2 regions of the Lentibacillus songyuanensis genome follow, and region 2 is predicted to be linked to the other one. Evidence: riboswitches for the same ligand, from Rfam matches in the RefSeq annotation. Region 2 holds a riboswitch; the other holds the start of a gene.
The links. Region 2 has a riboswitch for S-adenosylmethionine ahead of metK (methionine adenosyltransferase). Riboswitches for the same ligand answer to the same signal wherever they lie in the genome.

Region 1 (6,990 bases), on a different contig from region 2:
CATATAAACATGAAGGGCTCGGCCGGTCCACCGGTTACGATTACAGTCGCACCAAAAATCCAACCCGCTATCTGTTAGAGTCAGCATTCGCGGATTTAGAAGGCGGAGATGGAGCGTATGCCTGTAGTTCCGGTATGGCTGCCATTCAGTTAATATTTTCCCTTTTTCGATCTGGTGACGAGCTCATCGTTACAGAAGATATCTATGGCGGTACATACCGATTACTCGATCTTTATGCAGAAAACTATCAGATTCAGACGTCCTACAGTGATTTTTCCGACTTAGCTCAAACGGAGCAGCTGATCACCGGCAATACGAAAGCGATTTTACTTGAAACACCGACAAATCCATTAATGCAGGAAGTGGATATCCAACAGATTGCCGAGCTTGCGCGTAAACATCAGCTGTTAGTAATTGTAGATAACACGTTCCTCACCCCTTACTTGCAGCGTCCACTCGAATTGGGTGCAGATATTGTGATTCATAGTGCAACCAAATATATTGGCGGGCATAATGATGTGCTGGCGGGGTTAGTGGCGGCAAAAGGGCCAAAACTCTGTGAACAATTAGCGATGATTCATAATGCCTCAGGTGGGGTGTTGTCCCCATTCGATTCCTGGTTATTAATCAGGGGCCTAAAAACTCTTTCACTGCGAATGGAAAAACACCAACAAAACGCCCAAGAAATTGCCGCGTTTTTACGTGAACAACCGGAAATAGCGGATGTTCTTTACCCGGGAAAAGGCGGCATGCTATCATTCCGCCTCCAGCAAAGCGAATGGGTTGATTCATTCCTGCAGCAGCTGCAATTGATCACATTTGCCGAAAGTCTTGGCGGTGTCGAGAGCTTTATTACGTACCCGGCAACCCAGACCCATGCCGACATTCCGGTTGCGGAACGTGTAAGGCGCGGTGTCGATGATCGGTTATTGCGGTTTTCCGTTGGTATTGAACAGGCCCATGATTTAAAACAGGATTTAAAACAGGCATTATCCGTATTGGCCAAAGAATCACGACTATAAACTATTAGACGAGGACCGGGTAAAGAGCGCCCGGCCGTTTGTGTTGAGTGACCGAACGAGGGGGTTTTTTCCCTCGTTCGGTAGCCCTAATGCGTATGGAGTATATACGCAAAGATAATTTACCCCGTGTTGAGTTATTCCTAATAATGGGAATTTCAATATTATTTAAGACCCCATCATAACAGGACAACGGGATAGACCCAAATTCGATACTAAAAAGCCAGCCTTTATGAATGAAATTAAAGACTGGCTTTTGGTTATTCAATAAAACGCTTGTCAACAAACGTACTAAAATCGGGTTTTTCTTTAAGAAATTGTAAATCAAAAGAAGAGTTACCAAATTTTTGAATCGTATCTACATCCACATCATAGACGAAATGTGTGCGTTTCCAGGCATTTTCCATGACATCACGCTCCATTTTCTGTCCAGTAATATCATCAATACTTTGAATAGTTATATCAATGGATTCATCCGTGTGTTCGTTAATATAGTCAATCGATTCTATATGGGCATCGACCATTTTTTGCACCAATTCCGGATTATCTTTTGCAAACTCGGAACTTGTCACGAATACAGCTGCTGGTAATTTTTCACCGAAAGAAACTTCGTCGGAATCAAGCAGAACGTTTGCCCCTTCCTTCAATTCTAACACGGATCCCCACGGTTCTGGAGCAGCTGCTATATCAACTTCTCCTTTTTCAAACATCGCTGGATATAAGGCCGGTTTGCCTGTGACGTGTTTCATCTGACCTCCTATCCGATTAGAGGTCACACTCAATTCTTTCATATAAGTTTCATACTGCACATCATGTGTACAGCCAATGCCCGGCGTTATATACGTGTTGTTTTTAACATCATCTACTGTCTTGATGCCGCTGTCTTTGCGGGCAACAATGACCGTACCACCTGTGGATGAGCCTGCCACCACTTCAACATCTACACCAGAAATATAATTATTCATTGCTGGTCCTGGGCCAACTAGCCCACCTTGAATTTCCCCTGTTGCTAATGCTGTCATAAAGTCCGATCCATCCGGAAATGTCTGATACTCCACTTCTATATCGTCACCTAAATGCTGTTCATACATCTGTTTTTCTATCGCAACCATTGCCGGTGCATGATTTAAATTTGGAAAATAGCCAATAATCACCTTTTGCTTCTCACCAGATGCCGATGAATTCCCGCCACATGCACTTAACAATAAAAATGCCCCAATTACGAAAATAGTAACTACCTTCTTCACAAAAAACCCTCCTCCTTGTTTGTTATGCTGCTTCTTCCAATCCCCACCGCCGTAATACTTTATTTTCAATCCGCTGAAAAACAAGCTGATCTACCACGGAGCCAATAACCCCGATGATCACGATAATACCAATGACAAGACTCATATTATTAAAATCGGATGCATAGGAAAGCGTATATCCTAATCCCGGTCCAGTACTTAACAATTCAGCAGCCATTAATGCACGCCAGCTAAAAGCCCACGCTAAACGTACGCCTGTTACTGCATGCGGAATCGATGCCGGTACCACAACATGGAAAAACAGATCCACCCCGGATGATCCCATGGTTCGAGCTGCTTGTAAGTAAATTGGCGGCACGTTTTTTACACCTGTTCGCATGTTCATTGTCATCACAAAGGTTCCCCCAATAATGACAACAAAAATAATCGACGTTTCACCTAAACCAAACCAAATAATTGCCAGTGGCACCCAGACAATACTTGGTACACTTTGTAATGCCAGAATCATAGTACCCAGTGTTTCATCCGCTGTTTTTATACTAGCAAGAAAGAATCCAAGTCCGGTGCCGACCAGAATCGAGATGATCAAGCCGATGATGAGATGACGAAAACTGGCCATCAAATCATAAACAAGTGTCATATCCTTAAAGCCTGAATAAATGGCTTCAAAAACAGAAAGCGGGCTCGGTATCATCGATTCAGGCCAAATGTGAAGGAGAACAATTCCTTGCCAAATAACAAGCAGTAACACAAAAAAGATGAGGCGTTTAATGGCTACCCGCATAGTCAAGCTCCTCCTTCATTACCTGGTCAATTTCTGTTTTTAAAATCGCCATGATCTTTTCTTCCCATTTTGCCATATCCTCCTGTTGTCTAGGACGATCAAGTCCTATGGCGAAGTCCTGGATAATCCGTCCCGGCCGAGCTCCCATAACCAGCACCCGGTCAGACAACTTAATCGCCTCGCGGATACTGTGTGTGACAAATATCACCGTTTTTTTCGTTTCCAGCCAGATTTTTTCAACCTCATCCTGTAAGACACTTCTTGTTTGCTCATCCAACGCGGCAAATGGTTCATCCATTAATAACACCTGCGAATTCATAGCCAGCACCCTGGCAATCGCCACCCGCTGCTGCATCCCGCCAGATAACTCATGAGGGTAGTGATTAGGAAAGTTACTGAGCTGTACCATCCGCAAATATTGATTTGCTGTATGCACCTGCTCTGTTTTGCTCATTTTCTTCCGCAGTGGAAACATGACATTTTCTTTGACACTCATCCATGGGAATAATGCTGCTTCCTGAAAAACCACCCCCCGATTCGGATGAGCTCCATCAATTATTTCGCCATCTAAGAAAATCGCTCCGGATGTTGGGTTTTGCAGCCCGGCAATCATAGATAACAATGTTGACTTTCCACATCCCGATGGACCCAATATCGAAACAAACTCTCCTTTCTTTATGGTTAGCTGAATATTATCCAGCACCTGTAACGGGTGTTCTTGCTTATTCGGAAACTGCTTAGATACAGCATCGATCGTCAACTCCATCGTATTTCACCTCGATTAAAGTAAATAATTCTCATAAATTTAGTATGAATTAAAATGATTGTAGCATGCTTTGGGTATTTTTCCAATAGATTTTTGCCTATATTTTGTGAAAGCAAATAAAATGCTGTGCATTTTCATTTGAAATTGGTATGATTAATTATATAGTAAACCACTAGGAATTCATGTTTTTGATAAAAATTCATGAGCAAATAAGGAGCGTGAGTTAGAATGACCATTGCGCAAAACATAACGGAACTCATCGGGGAAACACCTGTGGTCAAATTAAATAGGCTGGTTCCCAAGGGGGCTGCTGCTGTTTATGTAAAGCTTGAATTGTTTAATCCGAGTAAAAGTGTCAAGGACCGTGCCGCTTACAATATGATTAAAATGGCTGAAGAAAAAGGGATACTGAAGCCTGGGGCAACCATTATCGAGCCGACCAGTGGCAATACCGGAATCGGGCTGGCCATGAATGCCGCCGCAAAGGGGTATAACGCTATCATGGTAATGCCCGATAACAGCACGGCAGAGCGTAAAAATATCTTAAAGGCTTATGGGGCAAAGGTTGTTCTCACCCCTAGCGAGGAGAAGATGCCTGGTTGTATTAAAAAAGCTTTGGAATTGCAAAAAAAAATTCCCGGCAGTTTTATCCCGCAGCAATTTGAGAACGAAGCGAACCCGGATATCCACCGAACAACAACTGCACTCGAGATTTATGAACAAATGAATGGAGAGCTTGATGCTTTTGTCTGTACGGCTGGAACCGGAGGAACGATTACGGGAACCGGTGAAGTGTTAAAAGACAAAATCCCAGGCTTAGCGATTACAGTAGCTGAACCTAAAGGATCACCCGTGCTTTCTGGTGGAAAACCTGGACCGCACAAGCTGGTTGGCACAAGTCCTGGATTTGTACCGCAAATCTTAAATACCTCCATTTATGACGAAATTATGCAAATCGAGGATGAAGATGCGATTCAAATGTTCCGGCAGCTGCCACAGCAGGAGGGCATCTTTATCGGCCTTTCCGGGGCAGCAGCTGTTTATGCCGCCATTGAAGTAGCTAAACGAACCGGCCCTGGCAAAAAAGTGCTATCCATGGCTCCAGACAGCGGCGAGCGGTACCTGAGTATGGATCTTATTTAAAAAAGAGTGTGGAAGTTTGATTGAGCGTTCTTCCGGTTTGGCTGGAGTAGCGCACGGGTTCCGCACGTTGAGAGATACGGGGAACAGGTCATGTCCCGGCAACGCGGAACATTGTACCTGTTCCCCGTATCTCAAAATTCATGCTTGACATTTTCCTGCTTTGCCCGTATAGTAGGCTCTAATAATTAAATAAATTGAATTTTTTCTTATCCAGAGAGGTGGAGGGACTGGCCCTTGGAAGCCTCAGCAACAGACATGTGTACTGTGCTAATTCCAGAAGCGTTATGCTGAAGATAAGAAGAGCTGAAGCTGTTGGTATCAGGCTCTCTTCTTATTTATAAGTGGAGAGCTTTTTATTTTACCAAATATATAACCAAGTATTAAGGGAGGAAAACATCATGTCAAAGCGCAGTTTGGAACAACGTTTGGAAGAAGGTACGGTTATTGCCGGAGAAGGGTATCTATTTGAATTGGAACGCAGGGGGTATTTACAAGCGGGTTCATTCGTACCGGAAGTTGCACTGGATAATCCGGAAGCACTTAAACAGGCATACCGGGACTATATGAATGCGGGCTCTGACGTTGTATTGGCATTTACATACAATGCGCACCGAGAGAAAATGCGCATCATTGGCAAGGAGAATCTGTTAGAACCGTTAAACCGTAACGCCATTCAACTAGCGAAAGAAGTTGCCAAAGAGCACCCGGTTGAAGAAGCTCTTGTAGCCGGGAACATCTCCAATACAAATATATTTGACCCGCAGGATCCAGCATCAAAGGAACAGGTCCGAAGCATGTTTGCCGAAATGGTGTCATGGTGCAAACAAGAAGATGTCGATTTCATTAATGGAGAAACTTTTTACTATTACGAAGAAGCGTTAATTGCCTTAGAGGAGATTACCAAACAAGGATTGCCAGCCGTCATCACTTTTGGACTGATGGGTGAAAATATTTTACGGGATGGCTACACGGTTGAAGAAGCCTGCAAACTTCTTTCTGAAAAAGGAGCACTCGTTGTTGGCATGAACTGCTTCCGTGGACCGGATACCATGCAGCCGTACCTTGCCAGTATCCGCAATCATGTCGAAGGATATGTTGGAGGGTTGCCAATTCCATATCGGACCAGTGAAGACCATCCAACGTTCTTTAACTTACCCGATGGCGGATGCAGCTGTCACTTGCCATTGGAAACAACATTCCCAACTGCGCTTGACCCGCTCTATCACAACCGGTATGAGCTTGCAGCATGGGCAAAGGAAGCAAAAGACATTGGTTTAAATTATATCGGTTTATGCTGCGGGGCGTCTCCCGCTATGTTACGTGCAGTGGCGGAAGCGGTTGGTTTAGAAACTGTTAATTCCAAATATTCCCCTAACATGGAAAAGCACTTTTTATTTGGAGAAGATAAGACGTTGAAAAAGCATAACTTGGACTATCGATTGAAGGCTTAAGTTTATGTAAACAAGGCGATTCATATCATGTATTATACGCAATACATGATATGAAATCGCCAATCCATCCAGAATAATACAAAAGAAAGAAAGATTTTATTGAATTTAACGAAATTGTCGGTGGTCGTGCGGTTGCCAAACCTTCCGTATAGTAACAGTGAATTCAGCAGACAAGAACTAATTGATATCGCATTAAAGGTTGTCAATGAAGCTTTGGCCAAACAAACCAGAAGACTTGGTTGTAACCACACATTTATGCCGGGGAAATTTTCAATCTAATTGGGCATTTGAAGGCAGTTACGCCCAAATCGCACCAACCCATTTGCTAAGGAAAACGTAGATGGCTTTTTCCTGGAGTACGATGACGATCGTTCAGGCTATTTTAAACCGCTGGAATATATCCCAAAAAATGATCCGCGGGTGGTACTGAGAATTTTAACTTCTAAAAGTGGGGAGCTTGAGGTTAAAGAGGCACTCAAGGCATGGATTCAAGAAGCTTCTCAGTATGTTCCGCTCGAACAACTATGCTTAAGTACTCAATGCGGTTTTTCATCAACACACCATGGGAATAAACTAACCG
Region 2 (11,263 bases):
CGGTGAAAATGGCCGTGTCCTTGCTTTTGATATTCAGGAGCAGGCCATTAGAGCAACAAAAAAGAAATTAACGGAACATACACTTCATAATACAGACGTGATTCAAGATTCCCATGAACGTGTAGCAAACTATTTGGAGAAGCCAGCTTCCATCGGTGGTGCGATTTTTAATTTAGGTTACCTACCTGGAAGTGATAAGCGGATTATTACCCGCGGATCCTCCACCATCCGCGCAATAGGCGCCATGTTACATGTTTTGAAAAAGAAGGGAGTCATTGTTCTCGTCATTTACCATGGTCATGCAGGCGGAGCAGAGGAAAAGGATGCCATCATGCATTATGTCACCACGCTTGATCAACAAATATTTAACGTATTGCAATACGGTTTTATAAACCAACGGAATAACCCGCCATTTATTGTTGCTATTGAGAAAAAATAACAAAATCATAACGTTTCTGAACTCCAGTTGATGTGTACGTTCCTAGGTCGATGATTTCTCCTTTTCGGTTGATGTGCGTGCTCTTAGGTCGATGATTCCTCCTTTTCGGTTGATGTGTGTGCTCTTAGGTTGATCATTCCTCCTTTTCGGTCGATATGCGTGCTCTTAGGTCGATGATTCCTCCTTTTCGGTTGATGTGCGTGCTCTTAGGTTGATCATTCCTCCTTTTCGGTCGATATGCGTGCTCTTAGGTCGATGATTCCTCCTTTTCGGTTGATGTGCGTGCTCTTAGGTTGATCATTCCTCCTTTTCGGTCGATGTGTGTGGTACTCCCAGATCAATGCTCTATATTTAAAGAATTTCACGTGGAATAATGCCTAATATTTCCTATTAAAAAGAACGATTCAAGCGACGCCCCCTTGAATCGTTCCTATGAAAATAATCGATGATATGCCCGGGAATTCCAGTGAAAAAATTTTGCTCTCCCACCGCTCACCTGCAATAGCATCGCTGTCATGTCATTGCCGCCATCCAAATTTTTCACCTTTTGATCAGCCAAATAAAGACCAATCAACCCATGATGGATCATTTCATGAAATTTTCGATCAGGTAGGGACTGGACACAACGATCTGTTTGTTCAATAAAGTACACGAATCGCTCTTTCATTTTTTCTCGTGTAGGATAGTAACTGCAGAAGTTCAAATCCCCTTCTCGCTTATCTTCCTGCTGATCAATATAATAATCAAGTAAAATATGTAATGCCTGCATATTCGGAAAGTAGCTGTCAAAAACAGGCCCGGCTAATTTCTCAGTCATACGCCCTCCAAGCGCATAGGAAATAAAACAAAAAATCCCAAGTGTGGAACCGGCAGCTGCCGAAAATTCATACCAGCTCAACTGATCGTAACCGTCTTTTTTTTCCGTAAACCAGTTAATCAGTCGAGGAATTCGTTCTTCTTTTGACACATGCTTATGCACTTGAAGATCCCCATATAATCGCTCTAATGTAAGCAGTTTCTGGTAGATGGTGCTGTATCCAGGTATGTGGTCGGCTACTTGCTGACACGTACGAGTCAAATCTGCCAAATAACCCCCATCATCTTGTTCCTCACGCAGTTCATAATAATTTTTCACCGCATTTCCCGGGGTCAATGCATCATACATCGCTTCATGCAGCAATCGGAAATCGGCAGGATCCATGGAGGTGCTGCGGTCACATAAATTATCCAAATAATCGCTAATGGTTTGATAGGCAACGATAAAGCGAACAGCTTGCTGCCAATTGTCGCCAGCCAGTAATGCATACACTCCCCCACCCTGACAATGAAACCGTTTGGATTGAATGCTTGCCAGTGCCTGCGTGCGCAACTCTTGATTGGGAATTTGTTCCGCCCGTTTTGTCCAATAGGCTAATTCCCGTTTAACCGCTGGGAATATTTTACGGTACACATGAATCATTAAAGTCGCCGCAGTATGTGGTACATGGTTTGCCAACTTTTCTCCCCCATTCCTGAAAGTCTCCACACCAGTTATCTGAAAAAATTTGCTATACTACCTATATCATCACACTTTTCCATTCAATTCAACTTTTTTCTATTCACAGGAGGCTTGTAAAATTGATTAGTCATTATAAGAACATAACCCCTAAGATTGACAAAACGGTATTTATTGCTAAAGATGCGACTATTATTGGCGATGTAACCATTGGTGAACAATCAAGTATTTGGTTCCATACCGTCATCCGCGGCGATATTGCTCCAACTAAGATTGGTAAGCGGGTCAGCATTCAAGACCTGTCCATGGTCCATCAGAGCCCTGGAAATCCCGCAATTGTTGAGGATGATGTGACGATTGGCCACCAGGTAACATTACACGGGGCCACCATCCGGAAAAATGCATTAATCGGCATGGGCTCGATTATTTTGGATGGTGCTGAGATTGGTGAACACGCATTCATTGGTGCCGGAAGCCTGGTCCCTCCAGGCAAAACCATTCCACCGTATTCATTAGCACTGGGAAGACCGGCGAAAGTAGTCCGGAAGCTGACGGAAAGTGATTATGCTGAAATGGAACGTGTCCGTAAATCGTATGTTGAAAAAGGGCAATCCTATAAAAGCAATCCAGATGTAAGCCTCAAATTTTAATTTTTTGCATATGATGCCGATAGTAGTAGTACAGTAACATAATAACAGGAGTGTCTATCCATGCACATTGCATTAACAATCGTTTCCTGCATGCTTGCCATCTATTTTATCGTCTGCAAGAGCAAGATTTCCAAGCGATGGATCCGACAGTCATTCATGTTGTACGGCGTCATATTTGCGGGCACCGCGCTGTTGATTGGCGGTATCTATATAAAGGAGAACAAACCGAACCTGATTGCTTCTGCCATGAATCTTTTTCCGAAAACCATGATCGAACCGGCCGCGGCCAAAACGTCCCAGGTCGAAGAATCGAAAAAGATAAAACAATCAGTTCACTTAAAAGCACCGCAAATCAATCAATTACCAGAATTGCCACGCGGGTGTGAAGTGACAAGCCTGTCGATGTTATTAAATTATCATGACATCAAGGTGGATAAAATGAAACTAGCTGATCAAATTCAGATGGATCCGACGCCATACAAGAAAACAGATAAGGGAATTTATTTTGGGGACCCAAATGATGGATTTGTAGGTGACATGTATTCTTTTACCGCACCTGGGCTAGGCGTGTACCATCAGCCAATTTCAGAGCTTGCAGGCGTTTATGCCGGGGAGCGGGTGCTGGATTTTACCGGGCAGGATTTTGATGAAATCATCCAGCAATTAAATCAGGAACGGCCCGTATTAGTGATTATTAATGCAACCTACAAAAAGTTATCCAAACAGCAATTTATGACTTGGCAAACGCCAAACGGTCCTGTCAAGGTAACGATGAGGGAGCATTCCGTACTGGTAACTGGTTATGATCAGGATTTTATCTATTTCAATGACCCATTAGACCGTCGTACAAAGGCACCAATAGATGATTTTAAAGCAGCGTGGGAGCAAATGGGAAAGCAGGCGATAACGATATGGTAACGTTAACGCCTGCTTTTTCGTTTGTGTTATTTCATTCGTCTTCCTATCTAACTGCAACGGGTTGCCCAGCAAGATCCGGTTTGCTTAATTCGTTCGTATCAAATTTGTTTTCCACAAAAATTTGATGCCACAGCATGAACATAAGCACCGTCCAGATCTTTCGGCTATAATCTCCCTTGCCTTGACAGTGAGCATCCAGTAAATTGAGCACATAATCCTTATGCAGCAAATGATCGGTTTGACTCTCATGGATCAACTGTTTCGCCCAACCATTTAGCTCTTTTTTTAACCAATGGCGAATAGGCACTGGGAAGCCAAGCTTTTTCCGATCGAGGACATGATCGGGAATAATCCCGCGTGATGCTTCACGCAAAATGCTCTTGGTTGTTCCATTGGCAATCTTCAAATTCACCGGGATTTCACTGGCAACACGAAAGACCTCTTTATCCAGGAATGGAACGCGCAACTCCAATGAATTGGCCATTGTCGTTCGATCCGCCTTCAGTAAAATATCTCCACGCATCCACGTATGAATATCGATGTATTGCATTTGATTGACCAATGGATCGTTTGCCACATTGTCAAATAGCTTTCCAGTAATTTGTTGATACGTCAAATGGTCATGATAGGTTTGAAGTAACTGCCGTTTCTCCACATCCTCAAACATTTTCGCATTTCCGATATACCGTTCGCGCAATGGTGTCGTACCGCGCTCCAAGAAGCTCTTGCCGCGCACGCCCTCAGGCAGTACATCCGCTACTCGAGCAAGCAGGTCTTTGGCAGGCTTCGGAATCGATTGAAACAGCTTCAGTGATTCCGGCTCCCGGTAAATATTGTAGCCCCCGAACAATTCATCCGACCCCTCACCAGAAAGGACAACCGTCACATGTTTTCGTGCTTCTCTTGCAACGAAATACAACGGTACACAGGCCGGATCGGCTAATGGATCATCCATATGCCACATGATTTTCGGCAATTTTTCCACATATTCCTCTGGGGAAATAGTGTAGGAGATATTTTCCACGTTTAATTTTTCCGCTGTTTCTTTGGCTACATCTACTTCGGAGAAACCTTCTCGCTCAAAGCCAACCGAGAATGTTTTAATGTTCGGGTTAAATTCTCTGGCCATCGCCACAATTATGGTGGAATCAATCCCGCCAGATAAAAACGACCCAACAGGTACATCACTGCGCATATGTACCTTAACGGAATCATACATGACATCCTGGATGCGCGTGATCCAATTCTGTTTGTCCATCAAGACAGGGTTAAATGTTGCCTGCCAATATTGTGTAAACGCGATCGGCTGCCCCGGCTTTTTAACAAAATAATGGCCAGGTTCCATCTTTTTAATTCCGGTTGTCATCGTATATGGTTCCGGAACAAATTGAAAACTTAAATAATGCTGTAATGATTCACTGTCCACTTTTTGGGTTTCTTCCATTACCGTGATGCTTTTCTTCTCTGATGCAAAAATCGCACCCTCTTCGGTTTCTTTGTAGAATAATGGTTTAATCCCAAACGGGTCGCGTGCGCCATATAATGTTTCATTTTCTTTATCCCATACCAGGATGGAGAACATGCCACGCAAATACTGAAACGCTTGTTCCTTATGCTTGACAAATAAAGCGGCAATCACTTCGGTATCGGATTCGGTTGCGAATGTGTACCCTTCCTGCAACAAATCTTGCCGCAGTTCCACATAATTATAAATTTCTCCATTAAACACCAGCCAGATTTTTTCATCATCATAGCTTAATGGCTGCTGTCCACTGTCTATGTCAATGATACTTAACCGTCGAAACCCAAAAGAAACATATTCATCATGAAAATAACCTTCATCATCCGGTCCCCGATGGGTGATAAGATTGTTTTGCTGTTCAAAAACATGTACGACCGATTCATCCGGCATACTTGGTTTGTTACGAATCATTCCGATAAATCCACACATGGCTTTAGCCTCACTCTCTTGCTTTCGTCATAATACCTTTTAGAGTATATCATAAATGGTGGAGTATTTCGATATAGGAAAGAGAACAAAATCACGCCCTCTCTTTTAGAAAGATGGGACGTGATTTTAAAAATTATTTCCCCGCCAATGCCTTCAATTCCTCCACCTTATCCGTTTTCTCCCACGGGAATAAAATATCAGTCCGGCCAAAATGTCCATATGCGGCCGTATTTTTGAAGATTGGCCGTTGCAGGTCGAGCATGCGTACAATGCCTGCTGGACGTAGATCAAACAATTCACGAACAGCTGCAACGAGCTGCTCTTCACGAACCACCCCTGTATGGAAGGTATTAATCGCAATCGATACCGGTTCTGCAACACCGATAGCATAGGCAAGCTGAACCTCACATGTTTTTGCTAGGCCAGCTGCAACAATATTCTTTGCAACATAGCGTGCGGCATACGCTGCCGATCGATCCACTTTTGTAAAATCTTTACCGCTGAATGCACCCCCGCCATGGCGAGCATACCCGCCATACGTGTCAACAATAATCTTCCGTCCGGTCAGCCCGGCATCCCCTTGAGGTCCGCCAATGACAAATCGGCCAGTCGGATTAATAAAGTATTTCGTTGTTTCATCCAATAAATTTGCAGGAACCACCGGGCGGATTACATGTTCAATGATATCTTTTTCAATTTGATCGGACAAAATATCCTGGTGATGCTGCGTGGAAACGACAATCGTGTCCACCTTTACTGGATTATCGTCTGCATCATACTCTACCGTGACCTGGGTTTTCCCGTCTGGTCTTAGGTAATCAAGCGTGCCATCTTTACGGACATCAGCTAAGCGTTTTGCCATCTTATGGGCAAGTGCAATTGGCATTGGCATAAGTTCTTCGGTTTCGTCACAAGCAAATCCGAACATCAACCCTTGATCACCAGCACCAATTGCCGCAATTTCTTCATCCGACATTTTCCCTTGTCGTGCTTCCCATGCGGTGTCTACTCCCTCAGCAATATCGGGTGATTGTTCATCAATAGCAGTCAGTACCGCACAAGTTTCCGCGTCAAAACCGTATTTTGCCCGCGTATAGCCAATATCTTTAATCGTTTGTCTGACAATCGCCGGAATATCCACATAGGTACTAGTCGTAATCTCTCCGGAAACAAGTACCAATCCTGTCGTTACCGTGGTTTCACAGGCAACGCGTGCATTTGGATCGTTTGTTACAATTTCATCTAAAATCGCATCTGAAATCTGGTCACAAATTTTGTCCGGATGTCCTTCTGTCACCGATTCAGATGTAAATAAACGTCGATTTGCAGCCATAGGCCAAATCTCTCCCTTTACTAATGGTACGGAACTCATCATTATCAATTTTATGATACATGTTCAAATCCGTAAAAAGGATAAGTTGAACATCTCCTTAAAAACAAAAAAGCCTTTCCTGCATTATGAGGAAAGGTGTTGTGGCCTTTCGCTCTTATTGTTCAAGGAAATATCCTTGCATCAGATTAGCACCTTTTCACCTTCGTGATGGTTGCCGGGCTTCATCGGGCCTGTCCCTCCGCCTGCTCTGAATAAGAGAGTCCGTTCGCCATTTATCGTAACGAAAACGACATGGTATGTCAATGTTTTTACCCGGATGTCCTAGATATTATAAAGTGAAAAGTATATTCAGCAAGGAAATTGTAGCCCATTACCCGTAATAAATATCCCTTCATTAACAGACAATACCTATTATAAAATAAAAATGGAGGATCCACTTTAATGGAAACAGATAACAACATTAGATTAACAGCGGCTGAACTCTCAGAATTGTGGGGTTCATACCAAAATGATACCTTATCCATTTGTGTATTTCGTTATTTCTTATCACATGTTGAAGATACGCAAACTCGTCAATTAGTGCAGCACGCATTAGAATTATCACAATCCCATATTTCTAGACTTGTTCAACTATTTGAAAATGAGGGAAACGCAGTACCACAGGGCTTTACGGATGAAGATGTAAACGAAACTGCACCACGTCTTTTTTCAGATAGTTTTATGTTAATGCACATCCAACAAATGGGAATGATAGGCATGAATACGTACAGTGTTGCCGTATCGCTCTCTACTCGTCAAGATGTTCGAGCCTATTATTCCCAATGCCTTCAGGAAAGTGACGAATTGCATAAGATGGCAAATAAAATATTACTTTCAAAAGGCCTATATATTCGCCCCCCATATATTCCAACACAAGATAAGGTTACCTTTGTGGAGTCGAATGATTTTCTTCAAGGATGGTTTGGAAAGCGCAGACCCATACTTTCATTTGAAATTGCCAATCTATTCGCCAATATCCAGCGTAACGCTTTAGGTATTGCATTACTTATTGGCTTTAGCCAAGTCTCCAAGTCAAAAGAGATCACAAACTTTTTCATTCGTGGGAAGGAAATTGCCAGTAAACACGTTGAAATTTTCGGTTCTATTTTACGAGAGGATGATTTACCCATTCCTATGACATGGGACGCAGAAGTGACAAAGTCAACTGTACCACCTTTTTCAGACAAGTTAATGATGTTTATGACTGCTTCAATAATTGGAATTGGAATCGGGTATTACGGCACTAGCCTGGCATCCAGTTTACGAACAGATATTTCCACCCATTATGTGAGATTAACTGCAGAAATCGGAAAATATTCGCTTGATGGTGCAAAGCTATTAATTAAACATGGCTGGATGGAACAACCACCGATGCAAGTTGACCGCGATAAATTAGCAAAAAAGCAACAATAATGCATATGTGTAAATAGTTGAAGGACGGTGTTTTTTACCGTCTCCCCTCATTTTAACGTCTGAAAAAACCATCATATCTGTTTGCAATTACTTGATTGTATTCCACATTTGAGGGACAATCAATATGCTTGAAAAATTGAATGGTTCAGGAGTAGTACATAACATAACCACTTGAACTTATAAAAAGCTTAGAAATATACGCTGATTTCATGCTTAAATGTTTGGGATTATACCGTGTCACTGTAGGTATTTCCACCTTTTTCTTCTAGCCATTCAACTTTTTCAAGAAATTTAATATATTAGTATGGACTAATTATTTTAATGTGTTATACTATTAATCAGAATTAAGGAAAAGACATACAGTGAGTAAATAAAATGCATCAAAGGAAGGTGTCCTATGAAATCGATGGAACGATCCACACTAGCTGATGAATTATTGGCACAAGGAAATATCCAACACAACCTGTCCGTACCGCGCCTTGTTGAAAGAATTCTGGCCAGACGCGAAGGTATCTTGACTGAAACCGGTGCTGTAAGAGCAACAACCGGTAAATATACAGGACGTTCTCCTAAGGATAAATTTATTGTTAAAGATGACATTTGTGAAAAACTTATTGACTGGGGACTTGTGAACCAAGCGATTGATGAAGATAAATTTGAACGGTTATATGAAAAAGTTATTGTTCATTTGAAAGAACAAGACGAACTATATTCCTTTAAAGGATTTGCCGGAGCGGATAAGAAATATCGCTTACCTATTCAGGTCGTAACCGAGTACGCTTGGCATAATTTATTTACCAGACAGTTATTTATCACACCAACTGATGAAGAGCTTGCCTCTCACCTGGCAGAATTCACCGTTGTATCCGCTCCTAGCTATAAAGCTGATCCAGCGGTCGATGGCACAAATTCCGAGACATTTATTTTGGTATCATTTAAGCGACGCATCATTTTGATTGGTGGAACGGAGTATGCTGGAGAAATAAAAAAATCCATTTTTTCCGTCATGAATTATTTACTCCCGCAAAAGGATGTTCTATCGATGCATTGCTCAGCAAATGTTGGGCAAGAAGGTGATGTTGCCTTGTTCTTCGGGCTTTCCGGCACAGGAAAAACTACCCTGTCTGCCGATCCATATCGCCGATTAATTGGTGATGATGAGCATGGTTGGAGTTCAAATGGAGTTTTTAACATTGAAGGCGGATGTTATGCGAAATGTATTAACCTTTCCAAAGAGAAGGAACCACAAATTTATGATGCCATTCGGTTTGGTTCCGTTCTTGAAAATGTAATGGTTGATGCTGAATCCCGCATACCAGATTATGATAACACCATTTTAACCGAAAACACACGGGCAGCGTATCCGCTGGAAAACATTGATAATATCGTTACACCTAGTGTCGCTGGTCATCCCAATACGATTATTTTTTTAACCGCTGATGCTTCTGGTACTTTACCACCGATCAGCAAATTGACCAAGGAACAGGCCATGTATCATTTTCTTAGTGGCTATACGAGTAAACTTGCTGGTACGGAACGAGGTGTAACCGAACCACAAGCAACCTTCTCGGCATGCTTTGGCTCCCCTTTCTTGCCGTTAGCACCATCAACGTATGCCGAAATGCTTGGTGATAAAATCGATCAGTTCCAGTCAAATGTTTTCTTAATCAATACCGGTTGGACTGGCGGATCATACGGTGTGGGTAAACGGATGAAGCTGTCATACACCAGAGCCATGGTCCATTCTGCATTAGAAGGCGAACTAAATACAGTTGAAACCGTAAAAGATAACATTTTTGGTTTAGAAATGCCAATGCATGTTCCGGGCGTACCCGATGACGTTCTTGTTCCAAGAAATACGTGGGCTGATCCGGCTGCCTATGATAAAGCAGCTAAAGAACTTGCGATGAAGTTCCATCATAATTTCCGCAAATTCACGGAAGCAAGTGATGCAATTATTCAAGCAGGACCATTATATAAACCGGAAGACTAGTAGTACAAATGAATTGTTTCCTCATCCTACACGGATTTGTAATAGGCAAGGAAATGCTGTGGTATTGGTTAGGTACTGCAGTATAAAATCGAAAAGCAATTGATCAGCACTTGCTGATAGCCGTTCTCCATCAATGGAGGACGGTTTTTTTTGAGAGACAGAGCTCTGGATGAGGTGTTTATCGAGTGAGAATGAATACTTGCTTAAGCTGTTGTTTCTGATTAGTTATTAAACCGCTTATGAACGTTATATCTTCGTTAATTAAGGACGTTCCTAATAGATTGTTGCTTTTGTCAAGCAATGGGTTGATCTTCGCAGTTGATAGAAAATGCGACGTAGTGACAATTGTTTTTGATGACACTTTCTTTATAAACTGCGGGGTAAGAAGTTGTTGATTTCCAAATACGAGTGCTGGTACCGCCGTCCGGGTGAGGGGAGGGCGGATGCTTTCCGTGGGGCACGGCCTCAGCCCCCTTGCCCCTGCAACAGGGGTATGCCAACGTTGGGCGACAAGCCCGTTCTTAGCCGGCCTTCCTCGATAACCACGCTGCGGGGGCTTCGGACTTGTGCTGTCCCCACAGGAGTCACCGCCCTTCCCTCACCCGGACTAGTATGCTGCTTACTAAAAGATTATTGGCATTTATTCAGCTAAAGATTTCTGTTGTCACAAAACTATACCTGTAGGATAATACACGCATAATATGCCAACAGTTGAATGCAGCGTCTTTCCCCCGGAATTGTACTGTTAGACCTTCAGACATTTTGTTGTTCTTAGCAATAATCAACTATCCTTCGATCCAATGCCCCACTTATTATATAGTTAAGAGATGGGCGCATATAATTATAGGTAGCGCCAACCCTAGCGAAGGAAAAACACGGAGACTCCTGCGGGAGGAATGGCATAGGTGAGACCCCGGAGTGCGTCAGCACGAGGAGGCTCACCAGCCACCCGCGGAAAGCGTAGTGTTTTTCCGCAGCGATCGCCAGAGCACCGAACATAACTTCAAGTTACGTCGCAGATTATGTAAATAG

Region 1: another riboswitch for S-adenosylmethionine. It lies ahead of WMZ97_RS11020 (homocysteine S-methyltransferase family protein); the one in region 2 lies ahead of metK (methionine adenosyltransferase).

Annotation. Positions count from the first base shown of each region.
Region 1 is NZ_JBCLVH010000009.1:94,529-101,518, forward strand. Features, by position in the region: gene WMZ97_RS10995 (methionine biosynthesis PLP-dependent protein) at 1-1,022, shown strand, start outside; gene WMZ97_RS11000 (aliphatic sulfonate ABC transporter substrate-binding protein) at 1,280-2,266, opposite strand; gene WMZ97_RS11005 (ABC transporter permease) at 2,289-3,050, opposite strand; gene WMZ97_RS11010 (ABC transporter ATP-binding protein) at 3,034-3,816, opposite strand; gene cysK (cysteine synthase A) at 4,045-4,959, shown strand; SAM riboswitch class I at 5,163-5,259, shown strand; gene WMZ97_RS11020 (homocysteine S-methyltransferase family protein) at 5,358-6,410, shown strand; partial or broken gene WMZ97_RS11025 (5-methyltetrahydropteroyltriglutamate--homocysteine S-methyltransferase) at 6,546-6,990, shown strand, end outside.
Region 2 is NZ_JBCLVH010000029.1:28,690-39,952, reverse strand. Features, by position in the region: gene WMZ97_RS19570 (class I SAM-dependent methyltransferase) at 1-439, shown strand, start outside; gene WMZ97_RS19565 (tetraprenyl-beta-curcumene synthase family protein) at 870-1,934, opposite strand; gene WMZ97_RS19560 (gamma carbonic anhydrase) at 2,057-2,584, shown strand; gene WMZ97_RS19555 (C39 family peptidase) at 2,645-3,502, shown strand; gene asnB (asparagine synthase (glutamine-hydrolyzing)) at 3,546-5,453, opposite strand; gene metK (methionine adenosyltransferase) at 5,587-6,786, opposite strand; SAM riboswitch class I at 6,938-7,044, opposite strand; gene WMZ97_RS19540 (DUF3231 family protein) at 7,228-8,238, shown strand; gene pckA (phosphoenolpyruvate carboxykinase (ATP)) at 8,636-10,231, shown strand.